4 regions of the Bacillus cereus group sp. Bce041 genome follow, and region 4 is predicted to be linked to each of the others. Evidence: riboswitches for the same ligand, from Rfam matches in the RefSeq annotation. Region 4 holds a riboswitch; each other region holds the start of a gene.

Region 1 (8,221 bases), on a different contig from region 4:
ACTTAGGATCTAGCGCCTTTGGCGTGGGGGTTCGACTCCCTTCACCCGCACTTTTAATAAAATAACTCATACATGTCTTGCGGAAGTAGTTCAGTGGTAGAATACAACCTTGCCAAGGTTGGGGTCGCGGGTTCGAATCCCGTCTTCCGCTCCAATTTTCAATATGACATGCCGGGGTGGCGGAACAGGCAGACGCACAGGACTTAAAATCCTGCGGTGGGTGACCACCGTGCGGGTTCGACCCCCGCCCTCGGCACCATATGCGCCCGTAGCTCAATTGGATAGAGCGTTTGACTACGGATCAAGAGGTTAGGGGTTCGACTCCTCTCGGGCGCGCTTTTATTAACGGGAAGTGGCTCAGCTTGGTAGAGCACCTGGTTTGGGACCAGGGGGTCGCAGGTTCAAATCCTGTCTTCCCGATATTCCCAAAAAACACGGGGCCTTAGCTCAGCTGGGAGAGCGCCTGCCTTGCACGCAGGAGGTCAGCGGTTCGATCCCGCTAGGCTCCACTTTATTTAATATATGTCTCGGAGGTATACCCAAGTTCGGCTGAAGGGATCGGTCTTGAAAACCGACAGGCGGTGAGAATCGCGCGGGGGTTCGAATCCCTCTACCTCCTCCATTTTTTCTTTAATGGTTTAGACATATAATAATAAAATATTTATTTTTTCCTTCATGGAGGTATACCCAAGTTCGGCTGAAGGGATCGGTCTTGAAAACCGACAGGCGGCGAGAGTCGCGCGGGGGTTCGAATCCCTCTACCTCCTCCATTTTTTAAAACTTTATATTGTCGCGGGGTGGAGCAGCACGGTAGCTCGTCGGGCTCATAACCCGAAGGTCGCAGGTTCAAATCCTGTCCCCGCAACCAAATGGTCCCGTGGTGTAGTGGTTAACATGCCTGCCTGTCACGCAGGAGATCGCCGGTTCGACCCCGGTCGGGACCGCCATTTATGTTGGCTCGGTAGCTCAGTCGGTAGAGCAGAGGACTGAAAATCCTCGTGTCGGCGGTTCGATTCCGTCCCGAGCCACCATTTTTTTATGCCGGCTTAGCTCAATTGGTAGAGCAACTGACTTGTAATCAGTAGGTTGGGGGTTCAAGTCCTCTAGCCGGCATCATTTAGGGGCATAGTTTAAAGGTAGAACTGAGGTCTCCAAAACCTCCAGTGTGGGTTCGATTCCTACTGCCCCTGTAAAGTATATGGGCCTATAGCTCAGCTGGTTAGAGCGCACGCCTGATAAGCGTGAGGTCGATGGTTCGAGTCCATTTAGGCCCACCATATATTATTCCGCAGTAGCTCAGTGGTAGAGCTATCGGCTGTTAACCGATCGGTCGTAGGTTCGAGTCCTACCTGCGGAGCCATGGCCCGTTGGTCAAGTGGTTAAGACACCGCCCTTTCACGGCGGTAACACGGGTTCGAATCCCGTACGGGTCATACAAAAAGAGTCAGCATTATGCTGGCTCTTTTTTATTTTGTTAATCCTTTTTATTACGTTACTTTCCAGAAATAAATAAAGGAATTTTGGAAAAGCTATGGTATGTATAAAAAGGAGGAAATCATAATGACACGAGTGAGAGACTTAATGAGTACCCATATTGTACATTGTACACCGCTAGACAATGTATATGAGGCAGCTGTAAAAATGAAGGAAGAATCGGTTGGATTAATTCCTGTTGTTGAAAATGAGCAAGTTGTTGGGCTTGTTACTGATCGTGATTTAGTCGTTCGAGGGATTGCTGAAAAACATCCTGGATCTAATAAGATTACAAATGTAATGACAACAAATATTATCTCAGTTTCTCCAAATGATTCTATTGAAAAAGCTACAGAGCTAATGGCACAGCATCAAATTAGACGATTACCAGTAGTTGATAGTGGTCAACTTATTGGCATGTTAGCACTAGGAGATTTAGCTATAAGGGAATCAGCAGATGATCAAGCTGGATTTGCCTTGAGCGAAATCTCAGAGCGTACAGAGTAAATTGAAACTTTCATTAACCGAGAGTTTAATGGTCACTCATAAAGAGCTAAATTATATATAAATTTCAGATACATTATTCTAGTATATATGGATTAAACTAATATGTTAGCGTGATGTATCTGAGACATTATATAATAAGTATGTGGTTAATAATTTCGACATTTTTTTAAAATTTGTTATTCTTAATTTTTAATAAGAGAAAAGATGATATACTGATAGATATAAGTATTATGAGAGATTTTGAATATAACAATATTAATTTTTAGTGGTGCGATAATAAATTAATATTTCCTACATAGATGAAAAGGGAAGGGGAATTATATGAAGGCTGTACAGGGCGATCCAAATTGGAATTTGGTTACAGATACATATATAGAACCAAATAATTTCGCTGAATTATTTTCTTTGCTTGTACCTTGTCACCCAAAAGGTGAGGGGAAAGAACGAACTATATTAGTATGGAAAGAGAAAGAATTTTATAAAGAAGAAAATTTAGCGGCATTTATCGTATATGGCATGAATAAAGCAAAGAAATTACCGCAGTTTCATAAAGATGAAATTCCAACTTTAGTGCGTATTCTTCGCTTATGCCAAGAGATTGGTTGGTATGAAGAGGCAAATGATTTTATGATAGCGCAAGGATTAGCTGAGTTTGTTCATACTTCATTGGAATATGAAACATGGGATCTTTTGACGCAATCAGTTGCTTTAAATTATTTAATTATTAAATATCGTATAGGTGAATTGACAGATAGGGATATTGAAATTTGGGATAGAGTTAAATTTAATGAGAAGTGTATAACCGATTGTAAACATTTATTATCTCATAAAGAAGTATTGGAATTTACATTCTTTTATATGTGCAAGAGAGCGAAATCATTATCAAAAGAGCAATTAAATAGTGATATGATGAGTTTAGCAATGTATTGTAATACTTTTGTATATGATTTGTATACATATGATTTATTACGGAAATATCGTAAGTGTACAGATTTCCTATCATATTATGGACCTAGTCAGGCAGTTTTAGCATGTCAAAGAGCTGTATTATCTCAAATTTCCGATCGCTTAGACCCATTAAAGACAACGCATGTAGATGATTATTTATATGTGATGAAAGAAATGATGGAGCATATGACGATAGGAGTAATGGATCGATATGGTCATTTTATTGGAAAGCTACTATCTTATGTGCCATTTTTCGAAATGATACAAGTTCCACAGCATGCATATTATTGTGAAGAATTACTGTATATTTGTAAGGGCATTGAATATAAAGAAGAAACACTACGCAATTATATATTTATACAATTACATGATTGTTTACCATCATTCTTTAGGCTATTTCTTAAAAATAAGCGTTACGCAACGATTCATGATATTCTTTTCTATTGGTGCGATGACGAACAACGAATGAGCTTAGAGAAAAAATATAATCTGAGCTTTATTTATGAAAAATATGCTTGTGGATAAACAATATTTTCGATATGAAAAATTAATATAAATTAAAAAGGATCTCCAGTTTATGTGAGATCCTTTTTGTTAGTAAAACAAGGAGAAAGTGATTAAGACAAGAAACAACATTCCATATAGGAGAAGTTGTGCAGTATAACTTCCTTGTATACCAAAAAAAGTATTGGCTTTCTTATACAAATTCAATATGTATTTTATTGGAGTATCTTTGAAAGATTGGTACACAGTGTCTCCTCTTTCTAAGCTTCTTGTTTTTGTTTTTGTTTTTGGTTATAAGGGACATTAATATATCTAGCTACAAATAATAAAACAGCCATAAAGAATACTGGAAATACAGTAGATAAATAAAAGCCATTACTAATTATATTTGTTATGAGAGCACTCAAAAGAAAAATAGCATTATAAATATGGGCAATTTTTTGTTTTAGTTGCACTTGAAATGATTCCATCATAATTTCTAATGCAACAAAAGCAATAATAATAGATAAAAATACAATATTTGTATTGTAAATGATTAAACAACAGATTAAACCTAAAAAGGCTACGTATTCAATTATAAGAGGTATATTGCGTGGCATACAATTTACCTAACTAAATATGGCAGTGGATTTACTGCATTTGTTTTTTCAAAATTCCATTCTCCATTATGTAATTCAAAATGAAGATGTTGCCCGTATGAATGACCTGTGTTTCCCATATGACCTATTAATTGTCCAGTTTGTACTTGATCACCAGCTTGTACAGTGCGATCCTTCATATGAGCATAAACAGTTGTATATAATTTCCCATTGATTTGATGCGCAATGAAAACAACATTGCCATAGCTAGCTGAATAATAAGATTTCACAACTTTACCTGCAGCAGCAGCTTGGATAGAGACGTTTCCTGGAGCGGCAATATCTATACCATAATGCATTTGTTCCCAGCGTATATCAAAGGTTGAGCTAATTCTTCCTTGAGCGGGGAATTTGAAAGCAGCTGGAATTGATGAAGGCTGATCTGTTTTAGCTTGTGGTTGATTTTGTACTACATAGTGTTTTGCTACATATCCGTATCCTGTGCCAAAACGAATTTTATACCAAGTACCTACAGTTTCTACTACTTGTACTTGTGTACCGTTTTGTAATGAACCGAGTAGAGCGCTACTTGTACTAGCGGTGCTACGTACATTTAGATTAGGTGTTGCAACAGTATATTTTGTATTATTTTGAACGGTGATTCCTTTTACTAAGGGTTGTGAACCATTAGAGATGAATGCTTTTTGTACGTAACCTGTTTGGCCATTATGTGATATTTTATACCATTCGCCTTGATCTTCTTGAACGGTAATAAACTTACCATTTGGTAATACATCTAAAATGGAAGATTCTAAATTAGGTTCAGAGCGAACGTTTAATGCATTAGCATTAACGATGTATTGATCATTAGATTGAAGTTTGTTTTTTAGTAAAATAGCATCTTTTTGTACATAACCTACTTTATTATGAACAGATACTTTATACCAACCATTAGTTGTTTCAAGGATGTTCACTTTTGTATTAAAGCGAATTGTATCAATTGATGTGCTTTTTACGTTATCTTCTGTATGTAATGCTACTTGATCGACTTTGACATACCCAGTTTTAATATTAGATAATTGTTCAGCGTTTGCTTTTTGTACATTTGTTTCACCCATAGAAGGAAGTAAAGAAGCAATCGCTACAGTAGTTGCTGTTAAAGCAGTAGCTTTCATATTCATGGAATAGAGACCTCCTCTAGTTGTATAGTTGTAATTTTATTATAGTATAAAGATATAATATAGTGGGGGTATTCACATAAATGTAATATGAAATCAATATAAAAATAAATTTTTTGAAGATAATGATTCCTTTTTATACAATTAATCGGGGTTTTATTTTCTAAAATAGAATGTATGTATTGTATACTTTTGATATTATGTTGATAATTAAGAAAATTAAAAAAGTTGATGATGTCTTATTAGGGTGTTATACTGACAGTGATAATTTTATAGTTTGCTAGGAGAGCTGGTGTTGCCAGCTGAGAGTAGGCCGTAAGCCTTTGATCCTTTTTATTACCTGATCTAGATTATGCTAGCGTAGGGAAGCAATTCGGACACTAACAATGAGTCCCCGTTTCTTTGCGTATAGAAACGGGGCTTTTTTATTTGAAAATTTCATATTGAAACCACTAGGGGTGCTTGACTTGCTGAGAGAGGAATAATCCTTAACCCTTACAACACCTGATCTAGGTAATACTAGCGAAGGGAAGTGGAGCATCGAATAAATGTATAACTTTATTTGCTGTAACCACTTCTTATATATAGAAGTGGTTTTTTATTTAGATACATATATTGAAAGGGGATAGAGAAATGAAATTTTGCGATAGATTATTAGAAACTGTGCAACCGGTTTGGGAGATGAGTCATAATCATCCGTTTGTAGTGGGTATGGGAGATGGCACGTTAGAAAAAGATAAATTCCAGTATTATATTATTCAAGATTATTTATATCTGCTAGATTATGCAAAGTTATATGCGATTGGTGTTGTAAAAGCAACGAATCCACAAGTAATGGGAAAGTTCGCTGAACAAATTGATGGAATATTAAATGGCGAAATGACAATCCATAAACAATATGCAAAAAGACTTGGAATTTCTATAGAGGAGATAGAGTCTGCGAAACCATCTGCTAAAAATTTAGCTTATACAAATTACATGATGTCTGTATCTCAAAATGGCACACTTGCGGAATTAATAGCAGCGCTTCTTCCATGTATGTGGAGCTATTGGGAAATTGGAAAGCGTTTAAATGATATTCCTGGAGCAAGAGATCATGAGTTTTTTGGTGAGTGGATTCAAGGATATAGTTCGGAAGAATACGGTAATCTTTGTATTTGGTTAATAGATTTATTAAATGAAATGGCAGTTGGAAAGTCTGAGACAGAACTAGAAAGATTAGAGGAGATCTTCTTATATTCCAGTCGATTTGAATATTTATTCTGGGATATGTCCTATCGTAAGGAGATGTGGGGATTTGAGGAGCAAGAACATACTACAGTTTCATAATGTTTCTTTTCATTACGATGAGAAACCAATCATCCATGAATTAAATGCTTCTATACATGAGAAAGAGTTTGTCAGTATTATCGGACCGAGTGGATGTGGGAAAAGTACTTTATTTCGCCTTATTACAGGTCTAGAAAAGGTAAGTACTGGACAGATAGAACTGACAGAAACAAAGCACCATCCTGTAGGATATATGCCGCAAAAAGATATGCTTTTGCCGTGGAGAACAATTATTGAGAATGCTGCCCTGCCGCTAGAGTGCCAAGGTGTACAGAAGAAAGAAGCAGAAGTAAAGGCAAAGGAACTGTTACATAAATTTGGTTTGCAAGGGTATGAGAAAAAATATCCGAAAGATTTATCTGGTGGTATGAGACAACGTGTATCTTTTATTCGAACTTTATTAACAGGCGGGGAGATATTGCTGTTAGATGAACCATTTAGTGCGTTGGATGCTTTAACGAAGACCTCTTTGCAAGAATGGTTGTTTGAACAATGGCAAGAGTGGGAAAAAACAATTTTATTCATTACTCATGATGTTGAAGAAGCGTTATTTCTTTCAAACCGAGTTTTAGTAGTGGAACAGCAGCCGATAACGACTTTGACTGAACGGACTGTACCGCTTGATCATAACAGAACACGAAAAGATTTATATAAACCGGAAGTATTAGCGCTGAAAGATGAGCTTCTTAGTATGTTACAAAGGCAGGTACTTGTGTGATGAACCGATTGAAAGAATTAGTTCCTGCTATTACACTTTCTAGTATTTTACTAGCTGTGTGGGAAATAGGAGCAAGAATTGTAGATGAGATGTACATTTTACCGTCACCTTCTGCGATTTTAATGAAGATATGGAAACTAAAAGACATATTATTTACAGTTCATTTACCTGCAACGTTATACGTCGTTTTAATAGGTGTTGTTATCTCTATCGTATTAGGTGTAGGGCTAGCGATGTTAATGAATGCGAGTACATGGATGGAGAGAGCATTTTATCCATTATTAGTTGCTTCACAAACGATTCCGATTACTGCGCTTGCTCCGCTATTTGTTTTATGGTTTGGATATACAATTTGGAGTAAGGTTGTTGTCACAGTTTTAATTACGTTTTTCCCAATTGCGGTCAATACGTATGATGGACTGCGTAGTACGAAAAAAGAATGGGAGGAGCTCTTAGTTACATATGGAGCAACAAAAAGAGATATTTTTCTTAAATTAAAGTTGCCGTCTGCTCTTCCTTATTTTTTCTCAGCTTTAAAAATTGCAGTTCCGCTTAGTGTTATCGGAGCAGCAATTGGAGAATGGCTCGGTGCACAAGCTGGGCTTGGATATTTCAGTAAGAGAATGATGACGCAGTTAGATGGAGCTGGCGTATTTGCACCTATTGTATTGTTATCATTATTAGCTATTTTCTTCGTCGTAATTATTTCCATATTAGAAAAGAAATTCATTAGTTGGAGGAAGCATTCATGAAATTTTTAAAGCGCATCTTTGTGTTTACATTATTAATTGCAATAATTGCAGGATGTTCGAGTAATTCAGCATCAGACAAAAGTAAAAAAGAGAAAGAAATAACAGTCATGTTAGATTGGTATCCAAATGCGGTACATAGCTTTATCTATGCAGCAATTGAAAAAGGATACTTTAAAGAAGAAGGTGTAAAGGTAAATATTAAATTCCCTTCTAATCCGACTGATCCATTAACGC
Region 2 (8,221 bases), on a different contig from region 4:
CATTTGGATGTATATTCTGAAACAAAACAAAATTAAAGTAAAATGGAAAGACTATTTAAGTGTATCCCTTATCGTTATCCCGCTCACAACAGTCGTCACACTATTCCTCTTATTCTACTGGGTACATCTCTTCTTTGCCTTATAAACAACAGAAGCCCCATTTGCTACCGTCTTAGCAAATGGGGCTTCTTCTATAATAAAGTTAGGTACTACAGTGTGATCAATCAAGTAAAGAGGTGTAACATATTATTGATATAAATGACTACCAGCTTCTTTAAATTCTTCTGCTTTCTCTTTCATTCCTTTTTCAATTGCTTCTGTCGTTTCTAAATCATTTTCTTTTGCATACTCACGAATATCATGCGAAATTCTCATACTACAAAACTTCGGTCCACACATTGAACAGAAGTGAGCTGTCTTTGCCCCTTCTGCAGGCAACGTTTCATCATGATATTCCATCGCACGTTCAGGATCTAAAGATAAATTAAATTGATCGCGCCAACGGAATTCGAAGCGTGCTTTTGAAAGTGCATCATCACGCTGATGAGCCGTTTTATGTCCTTTCGCAAGATCAGCCGCATGCGCTGCAATTTTGTACGTAATAACACCCGTGCGTACATCATCTTTGTTTGGCAAACCTAAATGTTCTTTCGGCGTTACATAACACAGCATCGCCGTTCCAAACCAACCGATCATCGCAGCTCCAATTGCCGATGTAATATGGTCATAACCTGGTGCAATATCTGTCGTTAGTGGCCCAAGTGTATAAAACGGCGCGCCCTGACAAATATCAAGCTCTTTCTCCATATTCTCTTTAATTAAATGCATCGGTACATGCCCAGGCCCTTCAATCATAACTTGCACATCATGTTTCCAAGCAATCTTCGTTAATTCACCAAGTGTTTCAAGCTCAGAAAACTGTGCTTCGTCATTTGCATCTGCAATCGAACCTGGACGTAATCCATCTCCAAGAGAGAATGAAACATCGTACTGCTTCATAATTTCACAAATCTCTTCAAAGTGAGTATATAGGAAGTTTTCTTTATGATGGAATAAACACCACTGCGCCATAATCGAACCACCGCGCGAAACGATACCTGTCGTACGCTTTGCCGTGATTGGAATGTAACGAAGCAATACACCAGCGTGAATTGTAAAGTAATCAACGCCTTGCTCCGCCTGCTCAATTAACGTATCACGATATACTTCCCACGTTAAATCTTCTGCAATTCCGTTTACTTTTTCCAGCGCTTGATAAATCGGTACAGTTCCAACTGGTACAGGCGCGTTACGAATAATCCACTCACGCGTCGTATGAATATTTTTACCTGTAGATAAATCCATAATCGTATCTGCACCCCAGCGCGTTGCCCATGTCATCTTCTCTACTTCTTCTGCAATCGAAGAAGATACAGCTGAGTTTCCGATATTCGCGTTTACCTTCACATGGAAATTACGCCCGATGATCATCGGTTCAGCTTCTGGATGATTAATATTCGCTGGTAAAATAGCGCGGCCTTCTGCGATTTCCTTACGAACAAACTCCGGCTCTACCCCTTCACGAATCGCAACATACTCCATCTCAGACGTAATAATGCCATTACGTGCATAGTGCATTTGCGTAACGTTTGCACCTTGCTTTGCTCTAAGTGGCTTGCGATCCATCTGCGGGAAAACAGGTGTATGTTTCGAAGCCACTTTCACACCGTCATCCTCTGGTTTCACTTCACGCCCTTCGTATGCTTCTACATCACCACGCCCCAGAATCCAAGAATGGCGCGGCGTTGGAATCCCCTTTTCTAACTCCACTTTATACTCAGGATCCGTATAAGGGCCGCTCGTATCATACACACGAATTGGCGGATTTGGAACGCCATTTGTTTCGCTTTGTTCAATCTCACGCATCGGTACTTTCATGCCTTCTCGTGGTCCATCCACATATACTTTCTTACTCCCTGGTAAACTCGATTTCAATTCAATTTGCTCAGCTGAAACAGACTGTTTCATAACCTTTGTTGCCTCCCCTGTTCGTGACAAGGACGAGATATGGCCAGCGCATGCCAAAATAAAAAGAGCCAGGTCCATAAAAAAATAAGGACCTGGCTCATAAAAGACATCATTATGTAAAGCCGTTAACTTCCCTACGCTGGTACGAGCCAGATCAGGTCCAAAGGGTTAAGAAGATCACGCGCTTCTCTCTCAGCCTACGCATACGTTAGGCACCCCTAGTTTATCACTGATTTAATTTTCAATACTTTCCCATCATACACGATAATCTGAAAAATGCAAAGGTTATTTCTTTTTCTCTTTATGGAATCATCCACGTTAAATAATATGCTTGAACATACGTTATAATACCAACAATAATTACGAAGAATAAGCTATGCTTCACTGTAAAACGGAACAAATCCGATTCTTTTCCAGCAAGACCAACCGCTGCACAAGCGATCGCAATCGACTGTGGGGAAATCATTTTACCTGTTACACCGCCTGTTGTATTTGCTGCAACGAGAAGCACTTCAGATACGCCGACTTGCTGCGCTGTAATGGCTTGTAAATTTGAGAACAGTGCATTCGCAGATGTATCAGACCCTGTTAGGAATACGCCAATCCAGCCTAAGAATGGTGAGAAGAACGGGAATAGGCCGCCAGTTCCGGCTAATGCTAACGCTAACGTGGAAGATAGACCAGAATAGTTTGCGATAAATGCAAACCCTAGTACGAATCCGATAGATAGAATTGGCATTTTTAATTCGCTTAACGTTTCTTTAAATGTCACTACTGCATCTTTTACATTCATTTTCAAAATAAACATGGAAATGATACACGCAATTAAAATCGCTGTTCCGGTTGCCGATAATACATCAAACTTCAAAATTGCCTCGTAAGGCGTTGGTTTATTTACAATTGGCTCTGCTTTCATTACTAGATTATGCAGACCTGGAATTTCAAACTTAAATACAAGACTTTCTAAAGCCCCTCCTGGAGTGAATAATGCCTTAAAGAAACTTTGGCTCCAAATGACTACCATAACCGTTAATACGATAAATGGGGACCATGCCTTCACTACTTTTCCAAACGTTAATTTCGGCATCGATGCCGCTGTCGTTGTTGCTGCTACTTCACTATTGGCTTGCCCAGATTGATAAATTTCTTTCGGCTGCCAAACTTTTAAGAACAGCGCTAAACTAATTAAACTTACAAGTGCCGATGTAATATCCGGAAGTTCTGGTCCTAAAAATGTCGCTGTAATGAACTGCGTAATCGCAAATGAACTACCCGCTACAAATAACGCAGGCCACGTTTGTCGTATCCCCTTAAATCCATCCATTAAAAATACGATAAAGAATGGCACAAATAATGATAGGAACGGTAATTGATGCCCAGCCATTTGTCCAATTTTATGTGGATCAATACCTGTTACTTGTCCAGCAACTGTAATCGGAATTCCCATCGCTCCGAACGCCACTGGTGCAGTATTTGCAATCAAACAAAGACCTGCTGCGTATAAAGGATTTAACCCAAGACCCGCAAGAAGCGCTGCTGTAATCGCTACTGGTGCCCCAAATCCTGCCGCTCCTTCTAAAAATGCTCCAAATGAAAATCCAATTAAAATAACGAGTAGACGATGATCGTTCGTAATCGATAATACCGATGCACGAATCACATCGAATTGACCTGTTTTCACAGAAATTTTATATAAAAATACGGACATAATGATAATCCAAGCAATTGGCCATAACCCGTACAAAAAACCGTACCCGGTTGCTGCCATTGCCATCGTGAACGGCATTTTATAAGCGAATAACGCTACTAAAACTGTAAGTACAACTGTAATAAATCCTGCTACATACCCCTTCATGCGGAAAACTGCTAAAGCTAAGAAAAAAAAGATAATCGGAATAAGTGCTACCGCTGCCGAAATCCAAATGTTTCCGAATGGATCATAAACTTGTGTCCATGTGTTCATTGTTCTCTCCCCCTAAAGAATCCCCTTTTAAATAGAATAACCTCATCAATAGACTATCAGGTCATCATACCTTTAAGTCTAAAATAAAAAAACGTTTAAGAAAACGTTTTCAATAACTTTCATTTATACTGTACCATAACAATTTCCATTAAAAAAGATTTTTTTGAAAATTTTATCATTTAACAGAAAATCTTACAAAATCGTCACGTTCTTGTAATGTTCATCGATAGGAAGTTTGCCAAAATTATTGCATAATAATAGTATAACAACAGAAATTATTTATGAGGTGATATATATGAACGGAAATAAAATATTAGCTGCGTTATCATACTTTAGTGTACTATTTGCCCCTATCTTATTCCCTATTATCGTTTGGATTGTAGGAGACGCTGAAACAAAACCACATGCAAAACGTGCTCTATGGACACACATCATTCCAAGTATCGCTACATTCATTGGCGTAACTATTTTAGGAATTATGGGTCTTGGATCTGATCAACCAGATGTAACACTTGGAATTGGATCAATGATTGTCTTAGCTATTTGCGGAATCATCAGCTTATACTACTTCATCTGGAACATTGTAAAAGGAATTAAAGTGCTGAAAGCTTAATTTTAAACAAATGTTTGTTTAAAAAGGGCCCCTTGCAAATTGCAAGGGGCCCTTTTCCTAATTCGTTCACTTTATCTTCTGCGTTTCTTCTTTTTTCTCATCATTTTCTTTCGGCGTGTATTCACTTTATCCGCTATAATGTGGAGCGTACTTGCCACAACAATTCCCATTAAGAACGTTACAATTTCAACCTCATGTTTCTTCGCAATTTCTATTAAATTACCATCCAGTGCGATTACATTTAATAGTAATAAAAATGGAGAAAAGACAATTAACATGTACGCAATACGAATCACATCACCAAGTATAATCGTATGCGTAAAGAAAGATCGATGTGGCATTACTTTCTTATAAGGATACCAAAATATACGTAAGAAACCCCATTTGTTATAAGCATTACTGTACGTATCTAAATCTGGTGTTAAAAATGAAGTACCTACTAAAAAACCAATTGCAAAAGTTAATAAAAAATCAAAATTTGTTAATCCATACGAAAAGAGAAAAAACAAAACAACCGGAAGGGATATTAAGTTTATTTTCGTATGCGTTCTTCCTGATGGCATAATGCACTTCCTCGCTTACGTTCGTCCTGTCACCTTATAACAGACAGGTTTCACCTATTGACCTAATTTCTGATCGATAAATGTTGTGTCTATATCCGAACCAAACCATTCTGCCAACTTCACTCGTGCCTTATCTTTCACATCTTCATTGACGTATAACGACACCTGTATTAGTGCGGCCGTTAACGCCCCTAAATCATCCGTATAGCCAATTCCAGCAATGAAATCTGGAATCGCATCAATCGGTGCAATAAAATAAGCAAGTGCTCCAATTACAATAATTTTCACTCGTTTTGGAACATCTGGTCTTTGCAAAACGTAAAACAGTAATAAACTTGCATAAATGACCGACTGCCCAGCTTGCTTTGCAACATGTTTTACTTTCTTCCAAAACGCTTCAACTGAAAATTTTTGTTTCATGTAAAAAGCCTCCCTATTTTTAAAAAGAAATAAGCTACAATATGTTATCAGTAAAAGTTCATGGAAATTACACAAAACCTATCAATGAACTTTTATTGTAACAAACAAACTAAAAAAGAACAAGTGTTCGTTAATTTTCACAAGATTTCCTTCATATAATAGATTTCTAGATAACCCTTACCCATCTTCGTTTCTTATTTCTCAACAAAGAAAATTTTCACTTCTACTTAACATTCTGCTCTACCTTTGTTATATTTTCTAGTTGACGGACATATAAACGAATGTTAAAGTTTTCTCTGGTAGTGACAAATCTTATACAAAAAATGTAAAATGTTATAGTGTTTCTCAGAAATGAATTTTGTTGTATAATACAGAAATGACGTTATGCTTATGAGCAACAAAAGAAACCAAAAGGGTATGCATAGTTATAGTCGTATATGGGTGAATATAGAACCTTTAATTATGGCCAAGAAAACTATGTATTTTTTATTTTAGCATTTTTCGCTCCAAAATCGACCAAGCCTGATAGAGAAAGGGTGGAAATGAATGAAAGAAACCTTGAAATCACAATTTCAAAATGTGCGTTTCACTGTATTCGTAGCTTTAGCCTTATGGCTGAAAACTTACCTTATTACACGCACAAGCTTTGACTTAAAACTTGAATCTTTCATGCAAGAATTCATTTTATTCCTTAGCCCATTAGCAGCATCATTACTGCTTGTTGGTCTTGCATTATTTGCAAAAGGGAAAAAACGTAACTATATAGCACTTGGAATTAATTTTGTCTTAACAATCGTTCTTGTTGGTAACGTAATGTTCTACGGATTCTACAATGACTTCGTTACATTACCGGTGCTAGGACAAACATCTAACTTCGGAAGTTTAGGTTCTAGTGTGAAAGAATTATTTAACTACAAAATTATCCTTGCATTTGCAGACATTATCGTTTTCTTCGTTCTATTAAAGAAAATGAAGAACTTTGCACCTACAGAGCGTGTAGCACGCCCGATGCGTTCTCTATACTTCGTATCAACAGTTGCTATTTTCTTCGCAAACTTAGGACTTGCAGAAGCTGAACGCCCAGAACTATTAACACGTTCATTCGACCGCGTTATGCTTGTTAAAAACTTAGGATTATATGTACACCAAGTATACGATCTTGGCTTACAAGCAAAATCAAGTTCACAAAAAGCGTTCGCTGACGGTAGTAAATTACAAGAAACAGAAAACTACGTAAAAACAACACAAAGTAAACCAGATCCAAATATGTTCGGTACTGCAAAAGGGAAAAACGTAATTGTTGTCTCTCTTGAGTCATTACAAACATTCTTAATTGGTGCAACAGTTAACGGACAAGAAGTTACACCATTCTTAAACCAATTTACGAAAGAAAGTTATTACTTTGATAACTTCTTCCATCAAACTGGTCAAGGTAAAACATCTGATGCTGAATTCCTAGTAGATACTTCGTTATATCCACTAGACCGCGGTGCTGTATTCTTCACACACGGTAACAATGAATATACAGCAACTCCAGAAATTTTACGTCAGCAAGGGTATCACACGTCGGTATTCCACGCAAACAACGCAACATTCTGGAACCGTAACATTATGTATCCAGCACTTGGTTATGATCGTTACTACAACGAGCTTGACTACAAGATTACGCCAGAAACAAAATTAAATTGGGGATTAAAAGATATCGAGTACTTCGATCAATCTATTGATATGTTAAAACAAGTGAAGCAACCATTCTATACTCGCTTCCTTACTTTAACGAATCACTACCCATTCACTTACGATGACAGTACAAAATTAATCGACGAATACAATTCTGGTGATGGAGTATTTGACCGTTACATGGTAACTGCTCGTTACTTAGACGAAGCAATGAAACACTTTATTGAGCGTCTAAAAGCAGAAGGTATTTACGACAACTCAGTAATCGTATTCTACGGTGACCACTACGGTATTTCTGAAAACCATAACCGTGCAATGGCACAGTTCTTAGGAAAAGAAGAAATCACTGCATTTGACCATATGAACTTACAAAAAACACCGATGTTTATTCACGTTCCAGGTCAAAAAGAAGGTAAAACAATTTCGAAACCAACTGGTGAAATTGACATTAAACCAACTATTCTAAACTTACTTGGTGTAGATTCTACAAATGACGTTCGATTCGGTCATGATGTATTCTCACCTGATAATAAAGGATTCGTTGTTCTTCGTGACGGTAGCTTCGTTACAGATAAATACATGTACACAAACAGTACATTCTATGACCGTGCTACTGGCGAAGTTGTACAATTACCGAAAGAAGAATCTCAACCACTAATTGATCGCGCCCAAAATGAATTGAACATGTCTGATAAAATCATTGAAGGTGACTTACTTCGCTTCTCTGAAAGTAATAAGATCAAAACTGGTGAAGTAAAAACAGTTATTAAAGAAGAAAAGAAGAGTGCTGAGTAATCTCAGCCTCTTTTTTTATTTTCTTCCATACAACTACTTATATTCATTAACTTTAAAATTACATAACCTTTACCAAATATTCACATAGTGTTAATGAAGAATCTCTATAATAAAATATGTAAACGAGGTTCTACATATTTCTTATCTCTCATCTTTCGTAAGATCCCTTAAAGAAGTGTG
Region 3 (8,221 bases), on a different contig from region 4:
GAGCACTATGGTATATCGTTGTGGCGAAAAATAGTGTGTATAAAGAAATAAAAGCAAATGAAACGAATATGCAACTTCTACACTTGAAAAAGTCATTAGGTGATGAAAACCCTAAAATATCGACAGATAATACGTTGATTAATGAAAAAGTAAAAGTAAGAAAGTTAATTGAAGGTTATAGAGATGAGGTATCAATTCAGTTTGTAACGATTGGAGAAAAATCTTAAAAAAGAGCTCGAGGTTGATGGATACTTTATCAACCTCGAGCTCTTTTTAATACCGTTTAAATAACTTACATTACTTCATTTAATCGAGTCTCACTCGTTTCTTCAATCGCATTTGAATTTTGAACTGAATTATTTTGTGCTTCTTTTTCTTTACGAGCCTTTTGTAGCATTTCAAGGATGATCCATAAGGGAACACCTTTATCCTTTAACATCTTCCATAAATCTAATTCATTAAATTTATGCTCAGGCTGTTGCATTTCTTTTTCAGATAAACGAATATCAAACTTGATAGGATCATTTATTTTCTTACTTTCAAGTTTAGTAGAAGAGATAGTATTATGCTCAAGATTAGATGGAGTTATTTTAGTAGGTTGAGACAATGTATGAATATTTGATCCGATTTGCATGATTTTTCCTCCTTTTCAAGCAATGAGATTAGTTTTCTTATGGTTTTTAAATCTTTTTAACATGAGGAAACTATATCTAATTATAAATCTAAATAAATAGATTTACAAGTTATATTGTAAAAAGTAAATATTTACTTGAATTAATATTTATCAACATTTGTATATGTTTTCTATATATACAAAGTATATAAAATACTTTACATTATGTTTAAGTTGTTAAATTATTCTGTTAATTCGTTAAAAAGAAAAGTGTAAACGTTTTATTAGGGGGGAGAAAGTATGGGGAAGTTATTTTTAAAAATATGTTTTTTTGCATTAGTGACCGTATGTTCATTCGCAGCGAAAATATCATACGCTGAAGAGAGGCAACAAAATAATTATCCTATCATATTGGTGAATGGATTTGCTGGATGGGGTAGAGAAGAAATGCTTGGCGTAAAATATTGGGGTGGTGTTCATGATATACAGGAAGATTTGAAACGAAATGGTTATACGGTACATACCGCAGCTGTTGGACCTGTTTCTAGTAACTGGGATCGTGCATGTGAATTGTATGCACAAATTAGCGGTGGGACAGTAGACTATGGTGCAGTACATGCTGAGAAACATGGACATAATCGTTTTGGCAGAACTTATAGTGGTTTTGCGCCGAATTGGAGTGAAACAAATAAAGTTCATTTAGTTGGACATAGCATGGGTGGACAAACGATTAGAACATTAGTACAGCTATTAAAAGAAGGTAGTTTTGAAGAAAAGAATTATGTGAAAAATCAACCAGACACCAAAATATCACCACTATTTGAAGGCGGAAAATCATATGTTCATAGTGTTACAACATTAGCAACCCCTCACAACGGTACAACACTTGCGGATGGTAGTCTTCTACTGCCGTTCGTTAAAGATTTACTCATTACAGCTGCAAGCTTTGGGGGAAACAATAATTTATCATTATATGATTTTAAATTGGATCAATGGGGTATAAAGAAGAATGCTGGAGAGTCCTTTTTCCAATATAGTAATCGTATTCTAAATAGTTCACTTTGGAAAAATACAAAAGATATAAGTCAATGGGATTTAAGTACAGATGGTGCAAAGGAGTTAAATAATTGGGTAAAGACGCAACCAGATGTGTATTATTTATCCTATAGTGGACATGCATCACAAGCAGCACCTATAACAGGTTTACATTTGCCTCATATAACGATGAATAAAGTGTTAATGGGAAATGCATTTTTCTTAGGTTCTTATGCGAGATATGAAGAAAACCGTCCGCTAGTTGATACTTCTTGGTGGCAAAATGATGGTGTAGTAAATACAAATTCTATGATTGCACCATCTTCTAATGTTACTGTAAATAATAATGAGTCATTACAGATTGGAAAATGGAATCATATTGAAACGAAAGCGAATTGGGACCATCTCGACATGGTAGGGTTAAGTGTTTCAGACTCGTTAGGTTTTTCTAGCATTCAAGAGTTTTATAGAACAATTGCTGAAAAGCTATCACGTTTACCGAAATAGGTAATAATAAAGCGCTCTCGATGGAATTCGAGAGCGCTTTATATTATATTGAAAGAGGGATTTGGTAGAAAAATATGGGGGGATATTATGAAAATTCAAGTTGTATTATCAGGATACGGAACAGTAGGTAGAGAGTTTATAAAATTATTAAATGAAAAATATTCATATATATATGAAACATATGGGATTCAATTAGTTGTAAGCGGCGTATTAGGGAGAAATATCGCAATACATAATGAAGAAGGCTTATCTCTTCATCATTTATTGATGTATGGTGGCGGTACCGCTGCAATTGAAAAATATTTAGAGTATCATCCGAAGGAACGTGCAACAACTAGCATAAGTGGTACTGTATTGGTAGAATCAACGGTTACAAATCTTAAAGATGGAAATCCAGGGAAACAATATATGAAACAAGCGATTGAGAAACAGATGGATATAGTAGCAATTTCTAAAGGTGCGCTCGTTACAAATTGGAGAGAAATAAATGAAGCAGCAAAAGGCGCAAATATACGAATTCGATATAGCGGTGCAACAGCCGCTGCACTACCGACACTAGATATCGGACAATTTAGTTTAGCCGGTTGCAGTATTGAAAAAATAGAAGGAATATTAAATGGAACAACTAATTATATTCTTACGAAAATGTATGAGGAAGATATGACATTTGAAGAAGCACTGAAAGAAGCACAAAATAAAGGAATTGCTGAGACAAACCCTATATTAGATATAAGTGGTTCAGATAGTGCGTGTAAATTGTTACTTTTGACAAACAGCTTAATGGAAACAGAGAAAACACTTACTGATATACATATAAAAGGAATCGAGCACGTTACAAAACAGCAAATTCGAAATGCTAAGGAACAACATAAAATTATTAAATTAATAGCATCAACATATAAGGATGAGGGAGGCAATGTGAATTTAAATGTTGAACCGTGCCAAATAGAAAAAGATCATCCATTAGCAAAAGTAAATGGAACCGAAAAAGGAATTACGTTCTTTACAGATACGATGGGACAAATTACTACAATTGGTGGAGCTTCTAATCCAAGAGGCGCTGCAGCTGCAGCTTTAAAAGATGTAATAAACTTATATCGAAAAGATTTGTAAGACCGTACCGCCCTTTATAAAAAATACATATGCCGTGGACCTTTTGAGAATGAAATAAATATGCAAAAATGATTGCAGGGGGTAAGAAATTGTTTAAGGATTTTAAAGTTGTTAAAGAACGTCCCGTTTATATTCAATTGAAAGATTATTTGAAGAAAATGATTATGAAAGGGCATTTGCTCGGGGATCAAAAAATCCCATCAACAAGGGAACTAAGTGAATTACTAAGTGTGAGTAGAAACACTGTACTCGCTGCTTATGCAGATTTAGAGCAAGAAGGACTCATTTATGCAGTTAAAGGAAAAGGGAACTTTGTTGCGAAGGTGGATATATCTAACACTTCGTCTGTTGAAATAGATTGGAAAAATAAACTTAATACAGTGACCGCATTAGCGGACGAATTAGATTTAATGAAACATGGTGTTCGTTGGGAAAAGGGAATGATTGTTTTTAATAGTATAGCCCCGGATGAGAAGCTATTTGATGTTGAAAATTTCAAAAGAGCTTTTCTTACTCGTATGTCCATTGAAGGGGACATCGTATTGAACTACGGATATGCAAAGGGATATAGACCGTTAATGAATTATTTACTTCATTACATGGAAATGAAAGGTGTAGACATTTCGAATAAAGATATTCTAATTACAAATGGATTTACAGAAGGATTGGATATTGTACTCTCTTCTTTATCAAAAAAATCCGGTCGTGTCATTTGTGAGAATCCAACTCACCATGCTGCACTTAAGCTTTTCCGTTTACATGGACTTGAAGTTCATGGGATTGATATGCATGAGGATGGTATTGATACGAATGAAGTTGAAAAAAGTTTGCGTGAAAAAGATTTTGATTTTGCTTATTTAATTCCTTCTTATCATAATCCAACCGGTATTGTTACGAGTTCAGAGAAAAGAACGGAATTGATGAGGTTATTTTCAAAATACAACGTTCCTATTATAGAGGACGGATTTAATGAAGAATTACGTTATTCAGGTTCACATTTAGCTCCATTATTAACTTTTGCGGGAGCTGGCAATAATGTGATTTATATTAGTAGCTTTTCAAAGGTACTTTTCCCTGGTTTACGTGTAGGCTGGATTATTGCAGATAAAGAGCTGATTCATTATTTAGAAAGCGTAAAAAGAGCAAGAACGATTCACACATCTACGCTAGATCAAGCTGTTCTGTTTCAATATTTACATGAGGGATATTTTGAAAAATATTTAAAAAAGGCAAGATCTGTTTATAAGAAAAAATATGAGTTAGCTGTCGGGGCATGTAACCAGTACATTCCTTTTAAAAGAATGACTGGAGATGGTGGGCTGCATTTATTTATAGAGCTAGAAGAGCATATGAATGCCCGCACACTTTTACAAAAGTGTTATGAGAAAGGCGTTACGTTTTCACCTGGAGATGTTTTTTACTCTGATGGAGAAGGAGCGAACACTTTCCGATTAGGTTTTTCGCGCTTGAAAGAAGAAGAAATAGTTCGGGGAATTAAAATAATTGGTGATACATTAAAAAATGAAATTTGGAGTTGAGAAAATGAAAATCGGTGTTATTATGGGCGGGGTATCGTCTGAAAAACAAGTTTCAATTATGACGGGGAATGAAATGATTGCTCATTTAGATAAAAATAAGTATGAAATAGTTCCAATTACATTAAATGAAAAAATAGATTTAGTTGAAAAAGCGAAAGACATTGACTTTGCGTTGCTCGCATTACACGGAAAATACGGAGAAGATGGGACAGTTCAAGGAACACTGGAGAGTTTAGGGATTCCTTATAGCGGAAGTAATATGTTATCTAGCAGTATATGTATGGATAAAAATATTTCGAAAAAGATTTTACGTTATGAAGGTGTAGAAACACCAGATTGGATTGAACTTACAAAAATGGAGGATCTAAATCTTGATGAGTTAGATAAGTTAGGATTTCCATTAGTAGTAAAACCAAACTCTGGCGGATCGAGTGTCGGAGTGAAAATCGTTTATAATAAAAATGAATTGATCTCAATGCTAGAAACTGTATTCGAATGGGATTCTGAAGTAGTAATTGAAAAGTATATAAAAGGTGATGAAATTACATGTTCAATTCTGGATGGAAAACAGTTACCTATAGTTTCAATTCGACATGCAGCCGAGTTCTTTGACTACAATGCAAAATATGATGATACTAGTACAGTTGAGGAAGTTATCGAACTTCCAGCAGAAATTAAGGAACGTGTAAATAAAGGGTCACTTGCTTGTTATAAAGCATTAAAATGTAGTGTTTATGCAAGAGTTGATATGATGGTGAAGGACGGAATTCCATATGTAATGGAAATTAATACATTACCAGGGATGACACAATCAAGTTTATTGCCAAAAAGTGCAGAAGCAGCGGGGATTAGTTATAGCAAACTATTAGATATGATTATTGAAACATCATTAAAAGTTAGAAAAGAAGAAGGGTTTTAAGGGAATTATATAACGAATTTTTTTGACAGTTTCACGAAGTATGCTATGATGAATACATTATAAAAACAAAATATTTATCCACTAGGGGGGCCTTTTATAGGCTGAGATCAAATGTGATTTTGAGACTCTTAGTACCTGATCTGGTTAATGCCAGCGTAGGGAAGTGGGAAAGACGTTGCTATTTAATGAGTAAATAAATACTGTCAATTTCACTTTCTTTACGCCTGTAAAGAAAGTTTTTTTATTTTACAGCTTTAATAATTGTGGATAAATACTTATATTTTATACATTATTGGAGGGATTTAAATGACTTTTTCACAATCATTACGTAAAGAAGTAGATTCAATTTGGGAAGCGAGTTTTAACCATCCTTTTGTAAAAAAACTTGGTGAAGGAACATTAGATTTAGCTAGTTTTCGCTATTATGTGCTTCAAGATTCATATTATTTGAGTCATTTTGCTAGAGTACAAACTTTAGGAGCTGCAAAAGCTCTTGAATTAGAGACGACAGCTCGTATGGCACATCATGCTCAAAATACATATGAGGCCGAGTTATCTTTACATGAGAATTTTGCTAAAAAACTAGGGATAACGAAAGAAGAAAAAGATAATTTTATTCCTGCGCCAACTGCATATGCGTATACTTCACATATGTATCGTGCTGCGTATGAAGGGCATTTAGGAGATACCATTGCAGCAATTTTACCTTGCTATTGGTTGTATTATGAAATTGGCGAACGCTTAAAAGAGTGCCAGCCGGAAGAGCCAATTTATAACGAATGGATTTCTGCTTATGGATCTGATTGGTTCCGTACGCTAGTTGAAGAACAAATTACACGTTTAGATACTATCGCTGAAAAAGTAACAGAGGCAGATCGCAAACGTATGAAACAGCATTTTATTATTAGCAGTCAATATGAATATTCATTTTGGGAAATGGCTTATACATTAGAAAAGTGGCCAGTGGATACAGACGTAAAAGACGTAATTGGATAAAGAATAGAAGTAATGTTATAGATAGGTATGGATCATACCTATCTATATATTTTTTCTTGTCAAATTTGCGTAAAGTCATTAGTGCTACGGGAATGGCGAAATAGAATATCGATAATTTAGCTCATTTACTTGTCTACGCATTAACTGGATAAACTTCTGTCACATTTATTTTACAATCAAAGAACGTAAATGTTGGTGGTATGAAGTTAAATAAGAAAAGAAACCCGAGCTGTTAGCTGTAACGGAGTTGTTTTTTCTTTGCAGGAATTTCTATATTATCATGGAGTGTTGTTAATACGATATGCAAATATGCATATCGTATTTTTTTGAGTTCTTTATGTGTTAAAATTAGATATAAAGATATGAAAATATAAAGAAGCAAAAGCAGGAATATCCAATGAATTTTGAGAGGTGTTATATGTTTACAAATAAGAAATTAATTCGATTTGGTTTATCGTTGTTTGTATTTTTAGGAATCATTAATTTTACAATCAGCTATTTTCAAACATATCTTGAAACAGCAGCAGATATCAAATGGGTAATTCCAGAAATTTGGAAAACTATTTTGCTAGATGTTCCTCAAGGTATACTTGTTCTTTTAGGCGCAATTGCTTTATATGATTTCACAAAAGAGGCATCACAAAAAGACGCATCAATCTAAGTGTGTCTTTTTTCAATTAGCAATTTCATAGAGAGTTTTGCTGGAGAAATAGAATGAAAAGCCCTAATTAGGGCTTTTTTTGTTGGAATTTCATATCCGTCATAGAAACCGGTCACTTGGAGGTGTTATAGCGAAAGCCATTTACAGTACAGAAAAATCTAAGCAGCAGACGGAAATATATAGGACATGGCATCATAATTATTGAGAAATTAATTGAACTTAGTAAGTATGAAGATATGACGCTAGAATTCATATTTTTTAATTTTTATTTATCCCGCTATTTGCCGGGCAGTAAGCCCCCCACCTCAAAATTCAGCGGAAGCAAAGAAGTTAGGTAGGGGATGAACAAAACCCCACTGATTAAAGTTTCACTTTATAAAAATGAGCCCATAGTAAAAATAGGTATATGAACAAGGTGCATCATCTAGTGATAAGTCATACTTTGTTGGTGCACGTATTGAACTTAGTTTATAGCGCTATTTCTACTTAGATGTAACGAACAGGAATATAGGGAAGTATCGATGAGGTTGTATTTTATAAACGGAGGTTATGAAAATGAATCAGTTTCAACAAGAACTACAAGCGTTAAGCCTTAATGATTACCGGTCTGGAAATATTGTCTATTGGGACCAGCAAAACAAATATCCATATTACTATATTGAAGATGCTGCTCGTCGCTGTGGCGGTTGTGGTCGTTGTGGCGGTTGAGGTGGAGGTCGTTGTGGCGGCTTCCGTTGTGGTGGCTTCCGTTGTATTGGTTGCTTCGGTTGTTTTGGTTGCGGAGGCTGTGGCGGTTGTGGCGGCTGTGGTGGTTGCTCTAACTGTTTTGATGGTTTTAC
Region 4 (8,221 bases):
TACAATTGGTATCCCGTTAGAATTAGCGGTAGATCAATGGGATACATACATGAAAACTGGTGATTTTAATTACAGTGTAGACTTAGAGAATGTATATTCAAATAGTAAACTACAAGCGGAAAACATTGTTCGTGAAGCAATGAAAAATGGTTTGCGTGGAAATATTTATCGTGCAGGTAATTTAGCATGTCATTCAGAAACAGGTTCGTTCCAACAAAATATTGAAGGAAACGCATTTTATCGTCTTATTAAAACAATGCTATTAATTGGGAAAGCACCAAATGTGAAGTGGAAAGTTGATTTCACACCAATTGATTTTGCTAGTAAATCAATTGTATCGTATTTGCAAGATTCGCAAATTATAGGAGAGACGTTACATATTTGTCATCCACATCAAATTGAGTTTGAACAATTTATACAGCTAATTGGAGATTGTGGATACAATCTTGAAATGGTTCCACTTTCAGAATATGTAAATACCGGACTTGCATTAGCGAAGGGAAATGAAGTAATAGCAGAGTTAATTGCTTCTCAAGTTGCAGGAGATGGAGCGCAGCAATCTGAAATTGTAATGGGTACGCGTAGAACGAATAAATGGATTAAGAAAAAAGAATTGATAGTACCAGCAATTAATAAAGAATTTATTCAGCAGTTATTAGCTCATGGTGAAAAAGTTGGTTATTTTCCAAAAATAATGAAATGATTATGCATGCTTTTGTTTGTTCAATAAAATAAATCATGCTACAATGAAAACGAATTAAGGACCGGGGAGCCAATTGGCTGAGAGGATGTAAGTAAACATCGACCCTCAACCTGATCTGGATAATGCCAGCGTAGGGAGTTACTTAAAGTGATGTAGCATATGTTATTCTGTAATAACTTGCATACAAGGCTTTCCTACGCAGTAGGAAAGCCTTTTCTTATTTTTGAAATTTATTTTTATAAGGGGGATTTTATTATGTCACAACAAGTTACAATGTCATTTTCAGTAGTACCACAAGCAAAAACGAAAGATGTATATTCTGTTGTCGATAAAGCAATTGAAGTTGTGCAACAATCGGGAGTTCGTTATGAAGTAGGGGCAATGGAAACAACTTTGGAAGGAGAATTAGATGTACTTCTTGATGTCGTTAAACGTGCGCAACAAGCTTGCGTCGATGCTGGAGCAGAAGAAGTGATTACTTCTATTAAAATCCATTATCGTCCAAGCACTGGTGTAACGATAGATGAAAAGGTTTGGAAGTACCGTGATGAATATGCAAAACCAGAAGCAATCTAAACTTATTACAACTATTTGGCTTATCCTTCTCATTGCGATATGGGAAGGATCTGTTTCATTATTTAAAATCGAACCGTGGATTTTACCAAAGCCTTCTGCCATTGTTCAAGAATTAATTGGGATGAAAGATTTACTATTACCAAATACGATGCAAACACTGCAGGAAGTTATAATTGGACTATTTTTTGCAATTTTATTGGGGACGAGCATCGCAATTATTATGGACGTTATACCGTTATTTCGTATTTTAATAAATCCATTGCTCGTTATTTCGCAAACAATTCCAATTGTTGTACTTGCACCGCTATTTATTATTTGGTTTGGATATGGGATGTTGCCGAAAGTAATGGTCGTAATACTCGTTTGTTTCTTCCCAATTGCGCTTAGTATTTTAGAAGGTTTTCAAACAGTAGATAAAAACATGCTGAAACTGTTACAAACAATGAAGGCGACAAAATGGCAAGTTTACCAGAAAGTAAAATTTCCAGCAGTGCTTCCATACTTTTTCTCAGGTTTAAAAATTGCAGTTACATATAGCGTAATGGGGGCAATTATCGGAGAATGGCTCGGTGCAAGTGAAGGATTAGGCGTTATGCTTACGAGGGCTACAAAATCCTTTTTGACTGCCCGAGTATTTGGTGTTGCAGCAATCATCGTTATGGTGACATTATGCCTGTATTTTATCGTAGAGTTTATGGCAAGAATAACAGCACCATGGATATATAGAAAGGACGGCAGAAAATGAAAAAAGGTTTGAAAGTTATGTTAGCTGCCTTAGTAGCGGTAGGTGTGGCTGGATGTAATCCGGCGAAGAAAGAAGAAAGTGCAAGTAAAGATCAAAAAGTAAAAGTAGTATTAGATTGGTTTCCAAATACGAATCATACTGGCTTGTATGTAGCGCAAACGAAAGATTATTACAAAAAGCAAGGATTAGATGTAGAAATTATTCAACCAGGTGACAATGTAACAGCAGAGCAAATGATAGCATCAGGAAAAGCAGACTTCGCAATAAGCGCACAAGAAAATGTAACGTTAGCTCGTGTGGAAGGAATTCCTGTTGTATCTGTAGGAGCGATTATTCAGCATAACACTTCAGCGTTTGCATCGCTTAAGAAAGATAATATGACGTCACCGAAAGATTTTGAAGGTAAACGTTACGGCGGCTGGGGAGGACCAGCGGAAGAAGCGACATTAAAGACGATTATGGATAAACATCAAGCTGATTTTAATAAAGTTGAAAAAATCATCTTAGGACAAACAGATTTCTTTAAATCAATCGGTCGTGATGCAGATTTCGAATGGATTTATTACGGTTGGGATGGTATTGAAGCGAAGCGCCAAGGAAAAGAGTTAAATACGATTATGGTGAAGGACTTAGATCCAGCGCTTGATTTCTATAGTCCTGTTATTATTACGAGTGAAAAACATACGAAGCAAGATAAAGACTTTGTGAAAAAGTTTATGAGTGCAACGACAGAAGGTTATAATTTTGCAATTAAGGAACCGAGAGAGGCTGCTGATATTTTAATTAAAGCTGTTCCAGATGTAAATAAAGATTTAGTTCAAGAAAGCCAAAAATGGTTAAGTACGAAGTATCAAGATGATGCTAAAGCATGGGGAGTACAGAAGGAAGAAATTTGGACGAATTACATGAATTTCTTATATGACAACAAAGTTATTAAAAAGAAAATCGATGTAAAAGATGCTTTTACAAATGAATTCCTTCCAAGTGAAAAATGAGCGGATTACAAATAAAAAATATAGTGAAATCTTTTGACGGAAAGAATGTATTAGAGAATATTAGTGCCTCTATACAAGAGGGAGAGTTTGTTTCCTTTGTAGGACCGAGTGGTTGCGGGAAAAGCACATTATTAAACATGATTGCAAATGTTGAAAAACCAACAAGCGGGAACGTAACGTATAACGATAAGCAAGTACAAGAGCAAGATGTTGTTAGTTATATGCCACAACAAGATTTATTACTACAGTGGCGATCAGCTTTGCAAAATATCGTTCTTCCGTTAGAAATTGAAGGAAAGCCGAAAAAACAAAGGCTGACAGAAGGAATGGAAGCATTAAAGCAGTTCCAACTAGATGAATATGCAGACCATTATCCAGATGAATTATCTGGTGGTATGCGTCAAAGAATTAGTTTTCTGCGCACATATTTATGTGAAAAGCCAATTATGCTGCTGGATGAGCCTTTTGGTAAATTAGATGCATTTACAAAAATGGAAGTACATAGCTGGCTTTTAAACTCTTGGCATCAAGAAAAGCAAACAATCGTTATGGTGACACATGACTTAGATGAGGCAATCTTGCTTTCAGATCGCGTATTTATTTTATCTCAAAGACCAGCGTCAATAGTTGGCGAGGTACAAGTGAAATTACCTAGGCCGAGAACGATGGATATGTTAACATCACTCGAATTAAAAAAGGATAAAGAAGAGATTTTAAGTGTGTTAGCTCCTTATATGAAAAAATAGAAAAAGCCTTTTAACAGTTTTTAGTATAATTACTGTTAAGAGGCTTTTTTTAGAATATGAAAAGATGGAGAAGGAACAAAAGGGAAAATAGAGAATAGAATATAACAGAGTAGTTTATACTCTTAATATAACAAATGTTAAAGGAGTGAAAGGATAAAATGACTTTATCAACTGTTCTTCAAATGGTTTTAGCTTGATATGGGAGAAGTCTGCCCATTTTTTAAGATTAAGCTAAATTGAAGACAGCAGGTAAAGAACCTTAATCCTTTTTTACGATAATATGTAATGGGTAAGGTGTATTCACCTTACCCATTTTTATATGCATAATTAAATAAGGCTTCATACTGTTGGTCTCTCTATTTAGCTTATGGACGATAAGTAAAGGAGAGAAAAAAATGAGTATATTAACAGTAGAAAATTTAAGTCATTCGTATGGTGAGAAAACCATCTTATATAATGTGTGCTTTCGATTATTAAAGGGGGAGCATGTTGGGTTAGTAGGGAAAAATGGGATTGGAAAATCAACACTGCTAAGAATTTTAACAGGAGAACTTATACATGATGATGGGAACATTGAATGGTTTCCACATGTGAAGGTTGGATTTTTGCAGCAGCATATAGATTTACAAGAAGGAATAACAATTGAAGGATACTTGCAAAGTGCATTTTCTAACTTGTATGCGATTGAATACGAAATGTTAAAAATTGCAGAAGAGATGGCTGAAGCAGTAGAAGTAGAAAAATTGTTAGTAAGGTATGGAGAGTTACAAACTATATTGGAAAACTCTAATTTCTATCAAATTCATACAGAAATTGAAGAAGTAGCAATTGGTTTAGGGCTGTTTGAAATAGGATTGGAAAAGGATGTTTCAAAGTTAAGTGGAGGACAGCGGACAAAGTTATTACTAGGAAAGCTTCTTCTAGAAAAAGCTGATGTTTTATTGCTAGATGAACCAACGAACTATTTAGATACAGCACATATAGAATGGTTGCAATCGTACTTGAAGTTGTATGAAAAAGCTTATATTATTATTTCGCATGACGAAGTGTTTTTGAACAATATTACGAATGTCATTTACCATCTAGAAGAACGAAAAGTTAAGCGATATGTAGGGGATTATGAAAAGTTTTTACAAAGTTATCAAGTGCAAAGGAAACAATTACAATCGGCGTATGTGAAACAACAAAAAGAAATTGCTCAGTTAGAAACATTTATTCAAAAAAATAAAATTCGAAAAGCAAAACAGGCAAAAAGTCGAGAGAAAGTATTGGAGAAAATGCGAAGGGTTGAAAAGGTAAATAATGTACCTCAGTCCTGTTTTGCTTTTACTGTTTATAATGAACCAGTAAGTCGTATATTACAGGCTGAGAAACTAAGAGTGGGTTATAGTGAGCCGTTATTTCCAGACTTGAATTTACAAGTGAAAAAAGGAGAAAAGATAGCTATTGTTGGTCAGAATGGTATTGGAAAAACGACAATATTAAAAACGTTATTAGGTCAAATAAAGCCGCTAAGCGGTTCGATTTTTGTTGGGGACCGAGTAAATCCTGCTTATTTTGCACAGGAAGAGTTTGCTTCAGAAATAACACCGTTAGAGAAAATTTGGGCAGAACGACCAGATATGACAAAGAAAGAAGCGCGCCAAGCATTAGCGAAGTGTGGATTGAAAGAAGAACACGTATTAAAACCTATTCGTTTATTAAGCGGTGGAGAGCAAACGAAAGTGCGTTTATGTGAACTTATCGTAACGAAAAGCAATGTTTTAATTTTAGACGAACCGACTAATCATTTGGATGTAGAAACTAAGATGGCTTTACAGGAAGCGTTACAACAATACAAAGGAACGATTTTAATTGTCTCACATGAACCTTCTTTCTATGAATCGTGGATAACAAAAGTATGGAATATAGAAGATTGGAATGCTGAACAATATGAATAAAGAAAAGGCATTAGCTTTTATGAGCTAATGCCTTTTCTTTGTGATTAACATGATTTTCGAGAACTCTTACATGAGAATTGTATGAAGAAGCACTCTTATGGTGCGCTTATAAGCGTGCTTTTTCTTTTGTTATATTTATAATAATACGAAAGCCTTTCCCTAACAGGTGACTATCTTTCTTTATATATATAGATAGTTCAAAACGGAATGAAAATAATTCCTATATGTAAAGGATAATGTGGATATTATAGGAAGACAATAGAAATTAAAGGAAATTCATGTAAAATTCAAATGAACTTCATATAAACTTCATATTAGAAACTAAATATAATCATAATAGGTTATTGTAATATTTTTGATTTTTCATAAAATTAAAAGTTTGAATTTAGGAAGTCTTGCTCGAACCTAAATTCAAACTTTAGTGAAATAATTAATGGATATTACGTCTAGTTTTCGCTAATGACGGCATTTAAAATTTCGGCAGGATTACCTGTTCCTGCACCGCCAATTGTAATAGATCCACCAGGAGGAATTTCACCATTCCATCCTGCGTTCGTAATTACATAATGATTATTTGTTTTACTACTAATTTTAGAATCCCAAACTTGTGTTAAATTACCGCTATAATCAAATTCTAATTTCCAATTTTTAATAGGAGTCGTTCCATTATTTTTGATTATAATCGAGAAGTTATAACCGCTGCCCCAATTCGAAGTGACTGAAAATGTAGCAGTACCATTTCCATCAGGAGGTGTCGTATTAGCTTCATCCGTTTTGACAGTAAGAGCGGTAGGTTGTGATTTATTTCCAGCAGCATCTTTGGCAATTATTGAAAATGTGTATTCCGTATTAGGTTTTAAGTTTTTAATTGTAATGCTATTTGTTGTTGTACTCCATTTCTCTTCTCCAGCAGTAATTTCATATTCCATAACTCCTACGTTATCAGTAGATGCAGTCCAGTTTAATTGAACTGAGTTTGAATTTTTATTCGTAACTACAACGTTTTTAACATTCGTTGGTGGCTCAGTATCTTTTTGACTAATAGGTCCACCAAGTAATTCTTTTACTAGCGTATCAAGTAATTTTGGACCACTGCAACTATATTTTGGACTTGTACGGCAATCTCCGCTTAGTTCCCAAAACATTGCTCCACTTAAACCTTTCGTCTTTATATAGTCTGTTTTGTATTTCATAGATTCATTGTCATCGTAGCTAATAAATGTGCCTGTAGTTGCATTATATAAATAAGGTACTTTAGCTGTGTCATTCCAGTAGCGTACAAAACCATTTTTATTAACGTAATTGGCTGCTAAATCACCGTAATCATACACACCTGTGTCACCGGTAGAATAATCATCCCAAGTACCTTTAGAAGCAAGTTTCCCATCACTACCTGGTTTGCAAGGTTGATATTGTCCGTTATTTTCTTTGCCACAACTTTTCCAGCCACGTCCGTAAAAGGGTACGCCTAATACTAGTTTATCGACTGGAACACCTTCATTTGTATAAACATTTATAGCACCATCTACGTAAAAATTCGTATTTGCTGCTGGGTCATTTGGATCCTTATATAGAGCTGCATTATGATTAGAAGTAGCTTCCCATCCACCGTGGAAATCATATGTCATAATATTAATCCAATCGAGTATTTGAGAAATTTTCTTTAGCTCTGTATGATCAGCGTAGCGTTGGCTTGCGCCTGAAGCGATTGTTAGTAAATATTGTTTGCCATCTTCAGTACCTGCTTTATTCAAAGCATTTCGGACGTCTTGAAGAAGGAGAGTGAAATTTTGTTTATCTTCAGGACGATAACTACCACCAGGAATCGTTTCAACGCCCGGATATTCCCAGTCTAAATCTACACCATCAAACCCATATGCGCGAAGAAAAGCTACTGTAGATTCAGCAAATACTTTTCTTGTTTTTTCATCAGCGGCCATATCAGAAAAGCGGTTAGACCAAGTCCAGCCACCAACGGAAATAATTGTTTTTAAGTGAGGATATTTAGCTTTTAATCGTTTTAGTTCTCCGAAATTTCCGCAACGGGCATATTTATCGCAATCTTCCCAAGTTGTACCTGAGCCAGGATACGATTTGGTAACATCAGCCCATGGTTCCCCGAGTACGAGAGTACCATTAGGAACCTCTTTATTTTGCAATGGTACACCAGATTCTTTACAGTTCCACGTTTGTTTATTTGGATTATCAGGATGAGTAGAAGGGTTTCCATGTTTTCCATTCCAACAAATATCCGCGAAAGCATAGTTAAGGTGAGTAAGTTTTGATGCATCAATGTCAGCAACTTGATAATTACGTCCGTAAACGCCCCACGAAGGAAAGTACCCAACAATTTTTTGATTTTGCTTTGGTGAATCTGCTAATGCGAGATTTGGAGTAATAAAATTTGTGAGAAAAAGAGGTAAGAAAAGTAGTAGAGATAGTAATAGCAGTGTGAATTTTTGAGACCTCATAGCCATTTCTCCTTTCAAAATAAAAGATATATTTAAAGGCATACG

The links. A riboswitch is a leader RNA that binds a small molecule or an ion and turns the genes downstream of it on or off. The one in region 4 is predicted to bind thiamine pyrophosphate.
Region 1: it holds a riboswitch for thiamine pyrophosphate, as region 4 does, so the genes downstream of both, tenA (thiaminase II) here and ACUN13_RS21495 (MTH1187 family thiamine-binding protein) in region 4, are expected to answer to the same signal.
Region 2: it holds a riboswitch for thiamine pyrophosphate, as region 4 does, so the genes downstream of both, thiC (phosphomethylpyrimidine synthase ThiC) here and ACUN13_RS21495 (MTH1187 family thiamine-binding protein) in region 4, are expected to answer to the same signal.
Region 3: it holds a riboswitch for thiamine pyrophosphate, as region 4 does, so the genes downstream of both, tenA (thiaminase II) here and ACUN13_RS21495 (MTH1187 family thiamine-binding protein) in region 4, are expected to answer to the same signal.

The regions. Positions count from the first base shown of each region.
Region 1 is NZ_JBQXON010000002.1:1,068,224-1,076,444, reverse strand. Features, by position in the region: tRNA gene ACUN13_RS11655 (tRNA-Leu) at 1-50, shown strand, start outside; tRNA gene ACUN13_RS11650 (tRNA-Gly) at 80-154, shown strand; tRNA gene ACUN13_RS11645 (tRNA-Leu) at 171-259, shown strand; tRNA gene ACUN13_RS11640 (tRNA-Arg) at 263-336, shown strand; tRNA gene ACUN13_RS11635 (tRNA-Pro) at 347-420, shown strand; tRNA gene ACUN13_RS11630 (tRNA-Ala) at 437-509, shown strand; tRNA gene ACUN13_RS11625 (tRNA-Ser) at 530-622, shown strand; tRNA gene ACUN13_RS11620 (tRNA-Ser) at 678-770, shown strand; tRNA gene ACUN13_RS11615 (tRNA-Met) at 792-868, shown strand; tRNA gene ACUN13_RS11610 (tRNA-Asp) at 872-947, shown strand; tRNA gene ACUN13_RS11605 (tRNA-Phe) at 956-1,031, shown strand; tRNA gene ACUN13_RS11600 (tRNA-Thr) at 1,041-1,113, shown strand; tRNA gene ACUN13_RS11595 (tRNA-Trp) at 1,120-1,190, shown strand; tRNA gene ACUN13_RS11590 (tRNA-Ile) at 1,201-1,277, shown strand; tRNA gene ACUN13_RS11585 (tRNA-Asn) at 1,286-1,360, shown strand; tRNA gene ACUN13_RS11580 (tRNA-Glu) at 1,362-1,433, shown strand; gene ACUN13_RS11575 (CBS domain-containing protein) at 1,561-1,980, shown strand; gene ACUN13_RS11570 (DUF3965 domain-containing protein) at 2,302-3,453, shown strand; gene ACUN13_RS11565 (hypothetical protein) at 3,693-4,031, opposite strand; gene ACUN13_RS11560 (SH3 domain-containing protein) at 4,037-5,191, opposite strand; TPP riboswitch at 5,461-5,572, shown strand; TPP riboswitch at 5,633-5,736, shown strand; gene tenA (thiaminase II) at 5,822-6,517, shown strand; gene ACUN13_RS11550 (ABC transporter ATP-binding protein) at 6,486-7,235, shown strand; gene ACUN13_RS11545 (ABC transporter permease) at 7,235-7,987, shown strand; gene ACUN13_RS11540 (ABC transporter substrate-binding protein) at 7,984-8,221, shown strand, end outside.
Region 2 is NZ_JBQXON010000006.1:35,671-43,891, reverse strand. Features, by position in the region: gene ACUN13_RS19505 (arsenic transporter) at 1-145, shown strand, start outside; gene thiC (phosphomethylpyrimidine synthase ThiC) at 247-2,007, opposite strand; TPP riboswitch at 2,122-2,237, opposite strand; gene lldP (L-lactate permease) at 2,309-3,970, opposite strand; gene ACUN13_RS19490 (DUF4870 domain-containing protein) at 4,266-4,583, shown strand; gene ACUN13_RS19485 (metal-binding protein) at 4,655-5,146, opposite strand; gene ACUN13_RS19480 (YkvA family protein) at 5,201-5,566, opposite strand; gene ACUN13_RS19475 (LTA synthase family protein) at 6,113-8,041, shown strand.
Region 3 is NZ_JBQXON010000004.1:61,737-69,957, forward strand. Features, by position in the region: gene ACUN13_RS14455 (lipoprotein BA_5634 family protein) at 1-227, shown strand, start outside; gene ACUN13_RS14460 (DUF3914 domain-containing protein) at 293-634, opposite strand; gene ACUN13_RS14465 (esterase/lipase family protein) at 914-2,155, shown strand; gene ACUN13_RS14470 (homoserine dehydrogenase) at 2,243-3,268, shown strand; gene pdxR (MocR-like pyridoxine biosynthesis transcription factor PdxR) at 3,358-4,806, shown strand; gene ACUN13_RS14480 (D-alanine--D-alanine ligase) at 4,811-5,725, shown strand; TPP riboswitch at 5,799-5,904, shown strand; gene tenA (thiaminase II) at 6,032-6,721, shown strand; gene ACUN13_RS14490 (DUF3937 domain-containing protein) at 7,119-7,382, shown strand; partial or broken gene ACUN13_RS14495 (heterocycloanthracin/sonorensin family bacteriocin) at 7,938-8,221, shown strand, end outside.
Region 4 is NZ_JBQXON010000007.1:89,325-97,545, reverse strand. Features, by position in the region: gene ACUN13_RS21500 (non-ribosomal peptide synthetase family protein) at 1-703, shown strand, start outside; TPP riboswitch at 756-857, shown strand; gene ACUN13_RS21495 (MTH1187 family thiamine-binding protein) at 959-1,279, shown strand; gene ACUN13_RS21490 (ABC transporter permease) at 1,251-2,024, shown strand; gene ACUN13_RS21485 (ABC transporter substrate-binding protein) at 2,021-3,019, shown strand; gene ACUN13_RS21480 (ABC transporter ATP-binding protein) at 3,016-3,765, shown strand; gene ACUN13_RS21475 (ABC-F family ATP-binding cassette domain-containing protein) at 4,161-5,705, shown strand; gene ACUN13_RS21470 (glycosyl hydrolase family 18 protein) at 6,152-8,176, opposite strand.